One region of the Lysinibacillus sp. TE18511 genome, then DNA from elsewhere that is predicted to be linked to it. Evidence: riboswitches for the same ligand, from Rfam matches in the RefSeq annotation. Region 1 holds a riboswitch; each other region holds the start of a gene.
What was found. A riboswitch is a leader RNA that binds a small molecule or an ion and turns the genes downstream of it on or off. The one in region 1 is predicted to bind lysine.
Positions count from the first base shown of each region.

Region 2: another riboswitch for lysine. It lies ahead of ACVWXS_RS14545 (amino acid permease); the one in region 1 lies ahead of ACVWXS_RS07040 (aspartate kinase).
Region 3: another riboswitch for lysine. It lies ahead of ACVWXS_RS11610 (transporter substrate-binding domain-containing protein); the one in region 1 lies ahead of ACVWXS_RS07040 (aspartate kinase).

Region 1 covers NZ_JBSSFD010000006.1:164,022-168,794, reverse strand. Annotated here, with positions in the region: gene ACVWXS_RS07045 (methyl-accepting chemotaxis protein) at 1-926, opposite strand, end outside; gene ACVWXS_RS07040 (aspartate kinase) at 1,426-2,652, opposite strand; lysine riboswitch at 2,767-2,945, opposite strand; gene uvrC (excinuclease ABC subunit UvrC) at 3,183-4,773, opposite strand, start outside.
Region 2 covers NZ_JBSSFD010000019.1:6,329-11,101, reverse strand. Annotated here, with positions in the region: gene ACVWXS_RS14555 (sensor histidine kinase) at 1-390, opposite strand, end outside; gene ACVWXS_RS14550 (response regulator transcription factor) at 395-1,087, opposite strand; gene ACVWXS_RS14545 (amino acid permease) at 1,337-2,800, opposite strand; lysine riboswitch at 2,887-3,064, opposite strand; gene ACVWXS_RS14540 (CynX/NimT family MFS transporter) at 3,240-4,448, shown strand; gene ACVWXS_RS14535 (nitric oxide synthase oxygenase) at 4,480-4,773, opposite strand, start outside.
Region 3 covers NZ_JBSSFD010000012.1:83,666-88,438, forward strand. Annotated here, with positions in the region: gene ACVWXS_RS11600 (amino acid ABC transporter ATP-binding protein) at 1-588, opposite strand, end outside; gene ACVWXS_RS11605 (amino acid ABC transporter permease) at 601-1,326, opposite strand; gene ACVWXS_RS11610 (transporter substrate-binding domain-containing protein) at 1,515-2,369, opposite strand; lysine riboswitch at 2,487-2,673, opposite strand; gene ACVWXS_RS11615 (hypothetical protein) at 2,891-3,055, opposite strand; gene odhB (2-oxoglutarate dehydrogenase complex dihydrolipoyllysine-residue succinyltransferase) at 3,214-4,455, opposite strand; gene ACVWXS_RS11625 (2-oxoglutarate dehydrogenase E1 component) at 4,551-4,773, opposite strand, start outside.

The DNA of each region.
Region 1 (4,773 bases):
TCTTCAATATTTTTACTTGTTGCTGTCAAATTAGCAATATTACCTTTCATGATACTTAAAAAATCAGTGAAGTAATGTTCGACTTGTTCAATATTTTTTAATGTATTATGTAATTGCTTATCGATAACTGATCGAATCTTCGTCATTTCTTGCAATGAATCTTTCGAGCTATTAGCTAACTTTCCTACCTCCATCGCGACAACATTGAAGCCCTTCCCTTGCTCACCTGCACGTGCAGCTTCAATAGAGGCATTTAAGGCTAGTAGTTGTGTTTGATCGGCAATCCCTGTAACACTTTTACTAATATCATTCATTTTACTCATTTCATTGTTCAGATGTTTTGTTGAATGAGCTCCTTTAGCTAACAGCTCCTGAACCATTTCACCTTTTATAATGGATGATTCCATTTCCTCTACAAGTAATAACGAATGCTGTTTTATTTCTTGAATATTTGCATTAACATTTTGTTCAACCGCAAGTATCTCTTCTGAATTTGATGACATTTCTTCAGCCATTGCTGAAATATCTCTTACTTTTGTTGAGACACTTTGAACCTTTAAAGCCGTTTGACAATTAATTAACTCCATATGTGCAAGTACAAAGTCCAAAATCGCATTTCTCACATCGATGCTTTCTTGCTCAAGTTCCAATTCCTGAATTCGCTTTTTTAATAGTTGTATTTCGGAATCGTTGTGTATCTCAACGCTTTCAATTGGCTTTTGAAATAAACCTAATAATGCCATACAAACCTCCACCTTTTCCTTGGTAAAACATATAATTGCCTCATCACCATAACGTGTGGTTGATTTCCGTTCCGACTGGGCGCTTTCCTGGGGGCGTCCGATGAGCCGCTTCACTCGCGTTGCTCGCTGCAGGGTCTCATCTGTGACGCTAATCCCCAAGGAGTCGCCCAGTCTCCACTCCAATCAACCTATATCAATTTTGCCTTGGCGTAATTGCACCCGGATTTTGAATTGTGCCCAGGCCTGCAAATGTTTTTTTGTGCGAAAGCGTAGTGCTAACGTAGCGGCAGCAACAGATGTTTTTTGCGCGAAAGCGTAGCGACAGCAGCACCGATGCAGGTCAGTTTGCCGTTTTCGCAGGATGCGAAGATTTTAGGCTAACATCCTTAAATTCATTCCTTTGAAAATCCGTGACATCCGCCAGAGGCTTTATCTTCATTGAGTAGGGGTTTGGAACCTATTGACAGGGAACCACATCCGCATTTATCTCACTACCTTCAGAGGTGGGAGTCTTCTACTGAATAAAGATACAAGGCATACGTCTTAACAAATGTCATCCACAACTTTTGGTGATGATCCATATAATTACATTTTACTATACAATAATATCAATAGATAAAATATTAAATTAGTATAAAGAAAAAAATAGGATGTGCCTTTTATTGACACATCCCATTCATTATTATACGTAAAGTGCATGTTCTAAATTGAATTCATCGTGCAATGCATTTGCTGCACGAATCATTTCATCCTGAGGTACAACAACAGATACTTTTATTTCAGATGTACTTACCATTTTTACTGGGATACCTTCACGACGCAAACGATCAAACATACGGGCAGCAACGCCTGGATTAGATGCCATACCTGAGCCAACTATTGAGACTTTTGCTAAGCCGATTTCAAAATCAGCAAAACTAAATCCTAGTGATAATTTACTATCTTCTAAGACACGTAATGCTTCTGCAAACTCCTCTTTTAAAATGGTAAACGATACAGTCGGCTTTAAGCCATCTATTATTGCTTGCACAATGATATCGACGTTTATGCGATTTTTTGCAAGTATTGTGAACATATCTGCTAGCGAAGCATCAGAATAAGCATCATAACCAACCGTTAAACGAATAACATCTGACTCATAGGCAACACCACGAACTATTAAATTTTTCTCCATTCCAACTTCCTCCTTCAATAAAGTACCTACTGTATCTACTACGCTCGACCGAATAATAACTGGGATTTGAAATTTCTTCGCTAATTCTACAGCTCGCGGGTGTAAAATTTGTGATCCTAAGTTTGATAGCTCTAGCATCTCGTCATAGGAAATTTCTTTTAGCTTTTGTGCCCTAGCAACATGACTTGGATCAGCTGTATAGACTCCTTCCACATTCGTGTAAATATCTACGCGCTCCGCTTCCAATGCCGCCGCGATAGCTACAGCCGTCGTTTCCGCTCCGCCTTTACCGAGCGTCGTAATATTCTGTGAATAATTAATACCTTGTTCCCCCGCAACGATTACGATTTGCCCTTGTGCAAAATGCTCTGCTATTCGACTAACATCAATATCATCGATACGCGCATTGAAATACATATCATCAGTTTGAATACCTGCCTGCCAACCTGTTAATGACACTGCATGATATCCTTCTTCCTGCAAAGCAATCGCAACTAACGCACTTGATAGTTGTGAGCTTGTTGAAAGTAGTACATCTAGTTCACGCTTAGGCGCACTATCTGATAAATCACAAGCCATCTCTGCTAATTCTTTCGCCATACTCCTCATTCCCGCAGTTACAACGACAACATCATAGCCTCTTTCCTTTTCAGCTATCGCCCTTTTCGCAACATCTTGAATATGCTTTGTCGATGCTAATGCAGCACTACCGAATTTCATCACAATTCTCGCCATACAGATCATTCTCCTTCGTATTCAATCATTTCGCTGTCTCTAGAAAACTAAAAAAGGCAGCCCTCACATAACGTGAAAGCTGCCTATAACATGTACAATAATAGTTACTTGCGCATGTGAGATAGCTCTCCGAAACGTTTAGAATCGACAGTTTTACATTTATTAAATGCAAAACCAGCACAGCATCGGAAACAACGATGCTCCACTTCGGCAAGCTCCCCTTTCATACATTGTCACTGGACTTGTTCGCCCTCTAATGTACTACTCTTGAACCTCGCACCTCTATCATCACTTAAATAGTGAATGTATTTAATTTTGCCTTAGCGAAAAAATTTGTAGTTTATATAGTTGAAACATCTACAATAAGCTAAGGAGCCGTATATAACATTGCTATTTTAGATCAATGTTATATACAACCTTAGCATATGACTAATCCTTTGACAATGACTCTTGTTGAAAAGGAATTCCATCTGCATTCATTTCACCACCTTCAGAGATGGGAGTCTTCTGTAGCTGACGCTTTGCTTTCGCTACAAAGAACGATCTGCTGAATGAAAATAAGCGTGAATATTGCTAGCTAGATTAGCAGGCATACCGGCTTCTTGTAACGCTAACTCACTTGCCTCACGAATTTTTTTGACAGAGCCAAAATGCTTAAGTAATTGCTGTTTTCGCTTTGGACCAACACCCTCTATATGATCGAGAACAGATTGAATGGCATGCTTCTCGTGCTGCTGTCGTAAGAAGGTAATGGCGAAGCGGTGTACTTCGTCCTGAATTCGTTGCAGTAGATAGAATCCATCACTTGTGCGCTTTAACGCAATTACTTCAGGTGGGTCACCAAATAAAAGCTGTGACGTATTATGCTTTTCATCTTTTGCTAATCCGGCAATTGGAATGACTAGTCCGAGTTCATCTTCTAATACTTCTCGTGCGACTTCCATTTGCCCCTTCCCACCATCAATTAGTACTAAATCTGGCAAAGGTAAACCTTCTTTTAATACTCGTGTGTAACGACGCCTTATTACTTCCTGCATTGCCCCGTAATCATCATGTTTGGCAGCTGTGCGTGTTTTGTACTTTCGATACTCTTTCTTTGCTGGTTTTCCATCGATAAATACAACCATTGCAGATACTGCATCTGTTCCATGCATATGACTATTATCAAAAGCTTCAATTCTTAAAGGCGTTGAAATACTCATAGCTTCACCGAGTGCCTCACATGCGCCTATTGTTCGTTCTTCCTGACGTTCAATAAGTTGGAACTTTGCTGCTACAGCAATTTCAGCATTTTTAATCGCTAATTCTACAAGTTCTTTTTTTTGCCCGCGTTTTGGTGTTAGCACTCGAACATCAAGTAATTCCGTTAAAATATCCGCATCAATAGATTGTGGGATAAAAATCTCCTTCGGCTTAATGTGTTCTAACTTGTCGTAAAATCGGCCAACGAACGTTAAAAATTCCTCTTCTGCCTCTTGATAAATGGGGAAAATCGAGACATCTCGTTCAATGAGCTTTCCTTGACGAACAAAGAAAACTTGCACACACATCCAGCCCTTCTCGACTGCATAGCCAAATACATCGCGGTTTGTAGTATCACTTGAGACGATTTTTTGCTTTTGCATAACAGTGTCTATATGAGCAATTTGATCACGAAACTCTTTTGCACGCTCAAACTCTAAATTTTCTGCAGCTGCAAGCATCTTTTCCTCGAGCTCCTTTTTGACCTCCTCAACACCACCATTTAAAAATTTCGTCATATCCTCAATCATATCGTGGTAAATTTGGGCATCAATATCTTTTACGCAAGGTGCTAGGCATTGTCCCATGTGATAATACAAACAAACCTTGGAAGGTAGTTGCACACATTTTCGGAGCGGATATAAACGATCAAGCAGCTTTTTCGTTTCACTAGCTGCATAGGCATTTGGGTATGGGCCAAAGTATTTCGCCTTATCCTTTTTCACTTTTCGCGTCGTAATAAGACGTGGATGTTTTTCATTTGTAATTTTTAGATACGGATACGTTTTATCATCCGTCAGCATAATATTGTATTTCGGATCATGTAGTTTAATAAGATTAAGCTCTAAAATTAAAGCTTCTATATTGGAGGATGTCACA
Region 2 (4,773 bases), on a different contig from region 1:
ATGAACACCAGTAAGCAATCGTTGCCGCTCCTCTTCACAAATTGAGTTCTTAAGCTGCAGCATTTCAGTATAACCTAGTACAACTGTTAAAGGTGTTTTAAGATCATGCGAAATATTCGCCAACATCTTTTTCATAGAGCTTTCCATTTTTCGATGTGTTGCTAGTACTTTTTGATTGTGATCCAGCAAGGCATTCATCGCAATAAGTAGTTGCTGTATTTCTTGATTAGCTGTCGATACTAAAATCTTCTCGCTCGATTGTTCATCTACGATTGCTTGCAGTTTTTGATGCATGTATTGAATAGTAGCGTCTTGTTGTTTTTTTGCTCTCACCTGAAAAATTATAATACCTAGGAGCAATACAATTATAAATAGTAGAAATATAATCATCTGTTTATCCTTCAAATTTATAACCAATTCCCCAAAGCGTTTTAATATATTGAGGGTTGGATGGATCGTCTTCAATTTTTTCGCGTAATCTTCTTATATGTACATTAATAATATTTTCATCCCCATAGTAAGCATCATTCCAAATTAGTTGATAAATTTGCTGCTTTGTAAAAACGCGATTACGATTTGTCACGAATAATTTTAAGATGGCAAATTCCTTTGACGTGAGCTTTACTTGTTGTCCATTCTTCTCAGCTGAAAAATTAACAAGGTCGATTGATAAGTTGTCTATCTCTACTATATCTTTCTTCTCCTCTACTTGACTGGAGTATTTTGTAGCTCTTCGAATTGCGGCTTTGACACGTGCTGAAAATTCCAGCATAGAGAATGGCTTGGCGATATAATCATCTGCCCCTAATCCTAATCCCAACGCTTTATCAACATCACTATCCTTGGCTGACATAATGATAATTGGAAGTGATGCTTGCTCTCTTATAATCTTTAAAACTTCTAATCCATTAAGTTTCGGTATCATAATATCCAAGATCACTAAATCATAGGGATTGTTTAAACAATTTTGTAATGCCTCTTCCCCATTTACTACAGAGGTAACAAGGAACCCCTCCATTGTTAAATAGCTTTCTACCATTTCACGAATGGCTTCGTCATCTTCTACTAGTAAAATATGCTTCTGCACTTTCATGCACCTCTTCCTAACATAAAGCGTCTATCCTCTATCGCTGATCCCCAAGGAGTCACCAAGCCTCCACTCCAATCAACTTATATACATGGCATACGTTTTAACAAATGTCATTCCTAAAATTTGGTGATGATTCATTTCTATAACAGTCTACCATATTAAGGTTAGACACCAAAACCGAGGTCAATCGAGGAAAAAAAAACTGCCTTGCAAGTCATTTTCTATGACTCACAGGGCAGTTTTATTTTATTGTTCTACTCTTAAATCACATTCCTCTAGTGGAAGCACTTTTGTTTTATGCTTGATTTTATAGCCAAGCCATAACAGTAAGAACAGTGGAATACCAATATATGAAACAAATACTCCGTACCAATCAACTTTGTCACCCATAAAGGCTGTGTAATTTTGACCGATCACAACAATCATACAAACTGTAAAGGCAAATAGTGGACCGAATGGGAATAGCTTTGCTCTATATGGCAACAATTTCGGATCCAAGCCTTGTGCCTCGAACGCTCGACGGAAACGATAATGGCTATATGCAATTCCTAGCCAGGCAATGAAGCCAGACATCCCAGAGGCATTTAGAAGCCACATATAGACTACACCGTCACCAAAGAATGAAGCTAAAAATGCTAGAGAGCCTACAGATAATGTCGCCAATAATGCGTAAATTGGAATACCTCGACGGCTTAGTTTAGTGAAAATTTTTGGTGCATGACCATCTACTGCTAATTGCCACAGCATACGAGAAGAAGCATAGAGCCCTGAATTCCCTGCTGACAGCATAGCCGTTAAAATCACGGCATTCATCATTGACGCTGCAAAGGCAATTCCTAAACGGTCAAATACTAGTGTAAATGGTGATACAGCGATATCCTCAGACAACAAACGTTCATCTGTAAATGGAATCAGCATCCCAATTGCAGCAATCGCTAAAATATAGAATAAAAGAATTCGCCAGAAAACAGACTTAACAGCTTTCGGAATATTTTTACCAGGGTCATCCGTTTCCCCTGCCGTTATTCCTAGTAGCTCTGTCCCCTGGAACGAGAATCCCGCAGCTAAGAAAATACCAAATGTAGCAAGGAAACCACCGTGGAACGGTCCATCACTAATAAAGAAATTCGTAAAGCCTACAGGAGCTTGTCCACCTAAAATACCAAAAATCATTAAGAAACTGACGATAATAAAGATGATTACAGTGACAACCTTGATCATTGCAAACCAATATTCACTTTCACCATAGCTTTTTACCGATAGTAGATTGAACGTTAAAACGATAGCGATAAATAAAGCAGTCCAAAGTGCTGATGAGCTATCCGGGAACCAATATTTCATTATTAACGATACAGCAGAAATTTCTGCCGCAATTGTAATTGCCCAGTTGTACCAGTAGTTCCAGCCAAGTGCAAAACCTAAAGCCGGATCTACAAATTTTGTAGCATACGTACTAAATGAGCCCGATGATGGCATATAAGCCGCCATTTCGCCTAAGCTCGTCATTAAAAAGTACACCATAATACCAATTAATGCATAGGCGAGAAGTGCTCCGCCAGGGCCTGCTTGCGCAATGGCACCACCACTAGCTAAAAACAACCCTGTACCGATTGTACCGCCTAATGAAATCATAGTAATATGACGGCTTTTTAATTCTTTTTTCAGCTTCGGCGCTTTATTGCCGAGCTGATTCACTTTTATTTCACTCACGATCTAGCTTCCTTCCTTCTTTAAAGAGGCAAAAAAAATGCCATCACATGAACGCAGTGATGGCTAAGTTAATCCTCAGTTCTTTCAAAAACGATAGCTCAACACGTTGTTCCAAACGTGACAGTTCTGTTCCTTTCGGAGACAGCCCCAGCATGAGATTTTCAAGTCCCCTCACACTTCGGCGATATTTCCTTTCCACTAACATCTCTAATGCTTGTCATTTCCATTAGTATACTCTTAAATACCGCGACCTCTACCTCAATACAAACTTGAGGCATATAATTATTAAATTTATGATGTGTATTAGTTTAACATACGACCTTTGACATTTCAATAACTCGATTAATGTTCCGTTTTTTTTGAATTTTCCATCACTTTAAATAATTTAATACAATGGCATAGTAGTTCGATTATAATTGTTCTAACAGGAGGGATTTATTTGACTACTGATGAACATTCGACTACTTATCCTAGCAGGAAAATCAGCTGGAGAGGAACAACCTTATTACTAGTTATCGGCGTAATTTGTATTGCCTCGACATTACGAATGCCACTAACAGTTGTTGGGCCTATTATTTCCTTTATCCGTGAAGATCTCAGCATATCCAATGTACTCGCGGGCTTTCTAACAACAATCCCATTGCTAGCATTCGCAATCATATCACCATTTGCCCCTAATGTCGCACGTAAATTGGGGCTAGAATTAACATTATTTTTATCCACTATTCTTTTAGCATTAGGAATTATACTACGCTCCCTTGGCACAACTACTTTACTCGTGTTTGGTACTGTGCTAATTGGTATCGCTATTGCATTCGGTAACGTACTTATTCCAGGATTGCTTAAATTGAAGTTTCCCTATCACATAGGTTTACTTATGGCATTTTTCACAATGTCGATGAATTTGACAGCTGGGCTTGGTGCTGGCATTAGCTATCCTATCGCCAATTCATCACTTGGCTGGCAAGGTGCACTGGCCATCTCGCTTGTACTTGTGGTATTAACCATTTTAATTTGGATTCCACAGTTGAAATTTAATAAGCCTGAGTCTACTTTTAAGATTACAAAAGAACGTACACCTTTATGGAAATCACCTGTTACTTGGGCTGTAACAGGTGCTATGGGGTTACAGTCATTATTATTCTATACAACTGCTGCCTGGATTCCTGAAATATACATAGCACAAGGCTTAGCCGCAGATCGTGCCGGCTGGATGTTCTCCATCATGCAATTTTCACAAGTCCCGATGGCTTTAGCTATACCTATTATCGCTAGTAAAATGACGTCTCAACGCCCCCTTGTATTCATGTTTACGTCATTTTACATAGTTGGCTTTATTGGATTAGTAATGGAATGGACAAGCCTCGCAATACTGTGGATGGTGCTACTAGGCTTAGCAGGGGGTGCTTCATTCGCATTAGCAATGATGTTCTTTACACTACGTACCCGTACCGCTTTTGAAGCAGCTGATTTATCAGGCTTTGCACAATCCTTAGGATATTTATTCGCCGCAATCGGTCCAATCCTATTCGGATACTTGCATGATTTATTCGGTGGCTGGAACATCGTAGGCTGGCTCTTTGTTGTCGTAGTATTGATACTTTCCTTATGTTCTTTTAGGGCTTCTAAAAATGAATATGTGAGTTAAAAAAGGCGGCTCATGTGCCGCCTTTTTTCGATTAATAATGTGGTTTCTGATAAAAATAGTTCGGTGTATTGTACACATTAACATATGGCTTATGGAAAATATGAGTTGTTGCTGGAGATAACGGTGGGATCAACCACGTCCAATTCCCTGTAACTTCACGCCCTGCTGTAGTTTCCGCCTCTTCGAACAATTTAAACTGTTGAGATGCAGTATGATGATCTACAATGCTCACACCATCTTCTTTAAATGAATGTAATACCGCAATATTGAGCTCAACTAATGCACGATCACGCCATAGAGAAGCCTGTTTTGTTGTATCGAGGTT
Region 3 (4,773 bases), on a different contig from region 1:
ATGTGTAACAATTAACATCGTATTTCCACCATCCGCTAGCTGACGCATAACCTTCAACACTTCTCCAACCATCTCTGGATCTAATGCAGACGTAGGTTCATCGAATAGCATCACATCTGGGTTCATGGACAATGCGCGTGCAATCGCTACTCGCTGTTTTTGCCCGCCAGATAGCTGACGAGGCTTTGCATTGACATATTGATCCATGCCAACGATTTGCAAATATTTTAAAGCAATTTTCTCGGCCTCTTCTTTTGAACGCTTTAATACTTTCACTTGTCCAACCGTACAATTATTTAACACATTATGATTATTGAATAAGTTAAATTGCTGGAATACCATCCCTAAATGTGTACGATATTCTTGGATATTATGCTTTTCGTCCAAAATATTTTCACCTTTATAAATAATTTGACCACCACTAGGCATTTCTAGTAGATTAATGCAGCGCAGTAGTGTTGATTTACCTGATCCTGAAGAACCGATTAAACAGACAACCTCGCCCTTTTCTACTTGAAAATTTACGTCCTTTAACACTTGGTTACGCCCAAATGATTTACTTAAATGCTCTATTTTAATAACGGCCATTTGTTCGTCCCCCTATATTGCTTCTTTCTGTTCTTTTTGATAAGCATCTGGTCCATCAAGTCGTCTTTCAACATATAGTAAAATCCTTGATGCTGTAAATGTCATGATGAAGTACATGACACAAGCTACGAAGAATGATTCAAAATAGCGGAAGTTATTACCTGCAATCGATTTTGTTTGGAAGAATAATTCCGTAACACCGATAACATTTAATACTGCTGTATCTTTAATATTCATAATTAATTGATTACCTGTTGCAGGCAATACATTTCTCGCAACTTGTGGTAAGACTACATTTAGCATGATTTGAAAATGATTCATACCGATTGCTGAAGCAGCCTCATACTGTCCTTTATCAATCGATACAATACCACCACGTACAATTTCCGTCATATAAGCCCCTGTGTTTAGTGAAACGACTAAAATACCTGCTGTAATAAAGTGCATATCAATACCAAATGCCATATCTAATCCGTAAAATACAACCATAGCTTGTACAATCATTGGTGTACCACGGAAGAATTCAACATAGCATGTTAGTATAAAATTAATGATCTTTAAGCTATAGTATTTTACACCCTTTTTACGAACCTTAATAGTATGCATAATTCCGATGAAAAATCCGATAAGTGCACCAATAATTGTACTAGTAATCGAAATAAGTAATGTATAATACGCACCTCGTAAAAACATTTGCCAGTTGTTCTCAACAATTGAAATAATCCATTCAAGACTCATGATGTGCCTCCTTACAACGTCGTGTTGTTTGCTTGTTCTTTTTTGCCTTAGCTATTTCATTGCAACTTACTTTTTCTTATTATTTTATGATTCTATTAGCTAGGACATTATCATTATTTAAAGAGGTACTCATTGAATAATGATGAAAAGATATTGCACGGACTAAGCAAGTAGCCCGTGCAGTCTTATTATTGTGCTGCTGGTTGTTGATGAATTGCTTCTTCCATAATTTTTTGACGATCATCTTCAGAAATACCTTTTAGAATTTCATTGATTTTTTCTAGATTTGCATCACCTTTACGTAAACCTACTGCGATAGAAGTGTTTGAAATATCTGTATCAAAGCCTTCTTCAAACTTTACATATGTGAACTTATCGTTTGCTGCAGCAGCTGAAATTCCTTCTGGACGTTCTGCTACATAGCCATCAATTTTTTCAGCTTCTAAGGCTACACGCATAGCTGGGAAGCTATCCATTGCAGTTTGTTTTTGAACGTCTTTGATCTGATCTATCACATCGTAGTTAGATGTGTTTAATTGTGATGTGATTTTAGCTCCTGAAAAATCTTGGATTGATTTTGCTTTTTCATACTTGCTACCTTTTTTAATAACCATAACAAAATCAGAAGTATAGTAATTTTCAGTGAAATCAATTGTTTTCTTACGCTCATCAGTAGGTGACATCCCAGCAACAATGGCATCAATTTTATTTGATTGCAGTGCAGGTACTAAACCATCCCACTCCATTTTCACAATGACTAATTCTTTGCCTAAGCCTTCAGCGATTTTCTTCGCCATTTGCACATCGTAACCGCCTGCATATTCAGCATTGTCGGCGATTTTTACTGCACCATTTGCATCATCTTGCTGCGTCCAGTTAAATGGAGCATAACCTGCTTCCATCCCAACACGGAATTCACCTCCGCCATCTTTATCTGCACCAGCATCACCTGTTGCTTCATCCTTTTTGTCGCCAGCACCACATGCTGCCATCACAATTGCAGTCATTACCGTTAACATTAATAACAACCATTTTCTTTTCATGAAAAACTCCCCTTTTCTGTAAAAAAATAAGACAACTGTACGAAAAAAGACCTAAGAATTGAACTTAGGTCTTATTTTAATTAACAGTTGCCCAAATCCTCACTATAATTTCCATGTTTCCGAGATAGCACAACCTAGTAAATCTGGAAAATAATTCACTAGGACAGTCCTGCACTTATTCACTGCAGACCCAGCATAAAAGTACGAGCTCCTTTTATACTTCGGCGGTAGTTCCTTCTCCATTGCGTCTTCGCTTGCTTATACTCAACAATGAACTAATAAATACCGCGCCTCTACCTCACCGTAGAACAAATGTGAGGTTTGTTTATTTAATTGATATTAAGATACTACAATAAAAGTAAGATATTCGTCAAGATAATTTCATCATTTTTCTGATTGTTTACAATATTAGGTTTTTAACCTTTATTAATCCATTTCGCACTTTTGCAATGTTATAAATCAATTTATATTTTTATAGAATTCAGCAAATCAGGTGTGTTGGTTAACCATTTTTATCTACCTTAATTGATTTGAGGGCTCTGATTTCCGCTACGGGCTATTCGCTTTGTCGCTGCCGCTTCGCTTTCGCACAGAGCAAGGCTTCCTGCGGGCGAGCGTCGAGCCGATTCGGATACTTTATCCTTCGCTTTGGCTTTTCTTTCCGTCGCTTCGAATACTTTATCCATCGCTGTAGCTCTTCTTTCCGTCGCCTCGGGTTCCTATCCGTCACTTCGACTATTCTTTCCGTCGTTTCGATTGCTTTATCCATCGCTCCCTTAAATGTTCCATAAAAAGAAAAAACCCTGCAAAACAAAGTTCGCAGGGTTTAAATATGATTTTGGAATTAAGAATTTAATAATAAATCTTCTGGGTTTTCAAGTAATTCTTTTACAGTTTTAAGGAAACCTACAGAATCTTTACCATCGATAATACGGTGGTCATAAGAAAGTGCTAAGTACATCATTGGGCGAATTTCTACTTCACCATTCACTTCAACTGGACGTTTTTTGATAGTGTGCATACCTAGGATAGCAGCTTGTGTACCATTCATGATAGGTGTAGACATTAATGAACCGAATACCCCACCGTTTGTAATTGTGAATGAGCCACCTGAAAGATCTGCTAAACCTAATTTTTTGTCGCGTGCTTTTTTCGCTAGGTCTGCAATTGAATCTTCAATTTCAGCGAAGTTTTTGCGGTCAGCGTCACGTACAACTGGTACTACTAAACCTTCTTCTGTTGATACAGCTACACCGATATCAAAGAAGTTGTTTAAGTGAATTTCGTCACCAACGATTTGCGCGTTCACATATGGATATTTTTTAAGTGCAGCAACTACTGCCTTAGTGAAGAATGACATGAAACCAAGTTTAGAGCCAGTTGACTCGAAGAATTGGTCTTTTTTACGAGAACGTAATGCCATAACATTTGTCATATCTACTTCGTTAAATGTTGTTAACATCGCAGTAGATTGTTTTACTTCAAGTAAGCGTTTTGCAATAGTTTGGCGACGACGGCTCATTTTTTCAACTGTCACACGTGATTCATCTACAGCTACAACTGCTTTAGGTGCTGCTGGAGCTGCTTGTGGTGCTGCTACTGGAGCTGTACCATGAGCTGCAACGTCTTGTACACGTACACGGCCTTGTGGATCTACTGGAGATACAGCAGCAAGGTCAATACCTTTTTCACGAGCAAGTCTACGTGCTGCTGGAGATGCGATTACACGCTCACCAGAAGTTTCTTCAACAACTGGAGCTGCTGCAACAGGAGCCGGAGCTGCTTGTGGCGCTGCTGGAGCTGGTGTTGCTTCAACTGGAGCCGCTGCAACAGGAGCTGGAGCTGCGCCTTCGCCAGCTTCTACAACTGCGATTACTTGACCTACAAGTACAGTATCGCCTTCTTCAGCTAAAATTTGAGTTAATACACCCGCTTCTTCAGAAATGATTTCAGCGTTTACTTTATCTGTTTCAAGTTCAACGATGAATTCACCTTTTTCAACGCGATCGCCCACTTTTTTTACCCACTGTGCGATACTACCTTCTGTAATCGATTCTGCTAATTCAGGGACTTTAATTTCAGCCACTTTCATTTCCTCCTTTGATTAACGTGCATTGTGTGCACATAAAAGGGCTACTGCCTAAGCAAGTAGCCCGGCTTTTAAAATTATTATGTGATTGATTATTTAACTTTTACAGGCTCAGCAACTGCTTCTTCTACAAGTGCTGCTTGAGCTGCTTTATGAGAATCTGCATCACCCTCAGAAGTAGAGCTCATTGCAGGACGACCTACATAACGTAGCTTTTTACCTTCAGAAAGGTCAAATAATGTTTCTAATGCATAATTCCAAGTACCTTGGTTTTTAGGTTCTTCTTGTACCCAAACAACTTCTTTTACGTTAGGA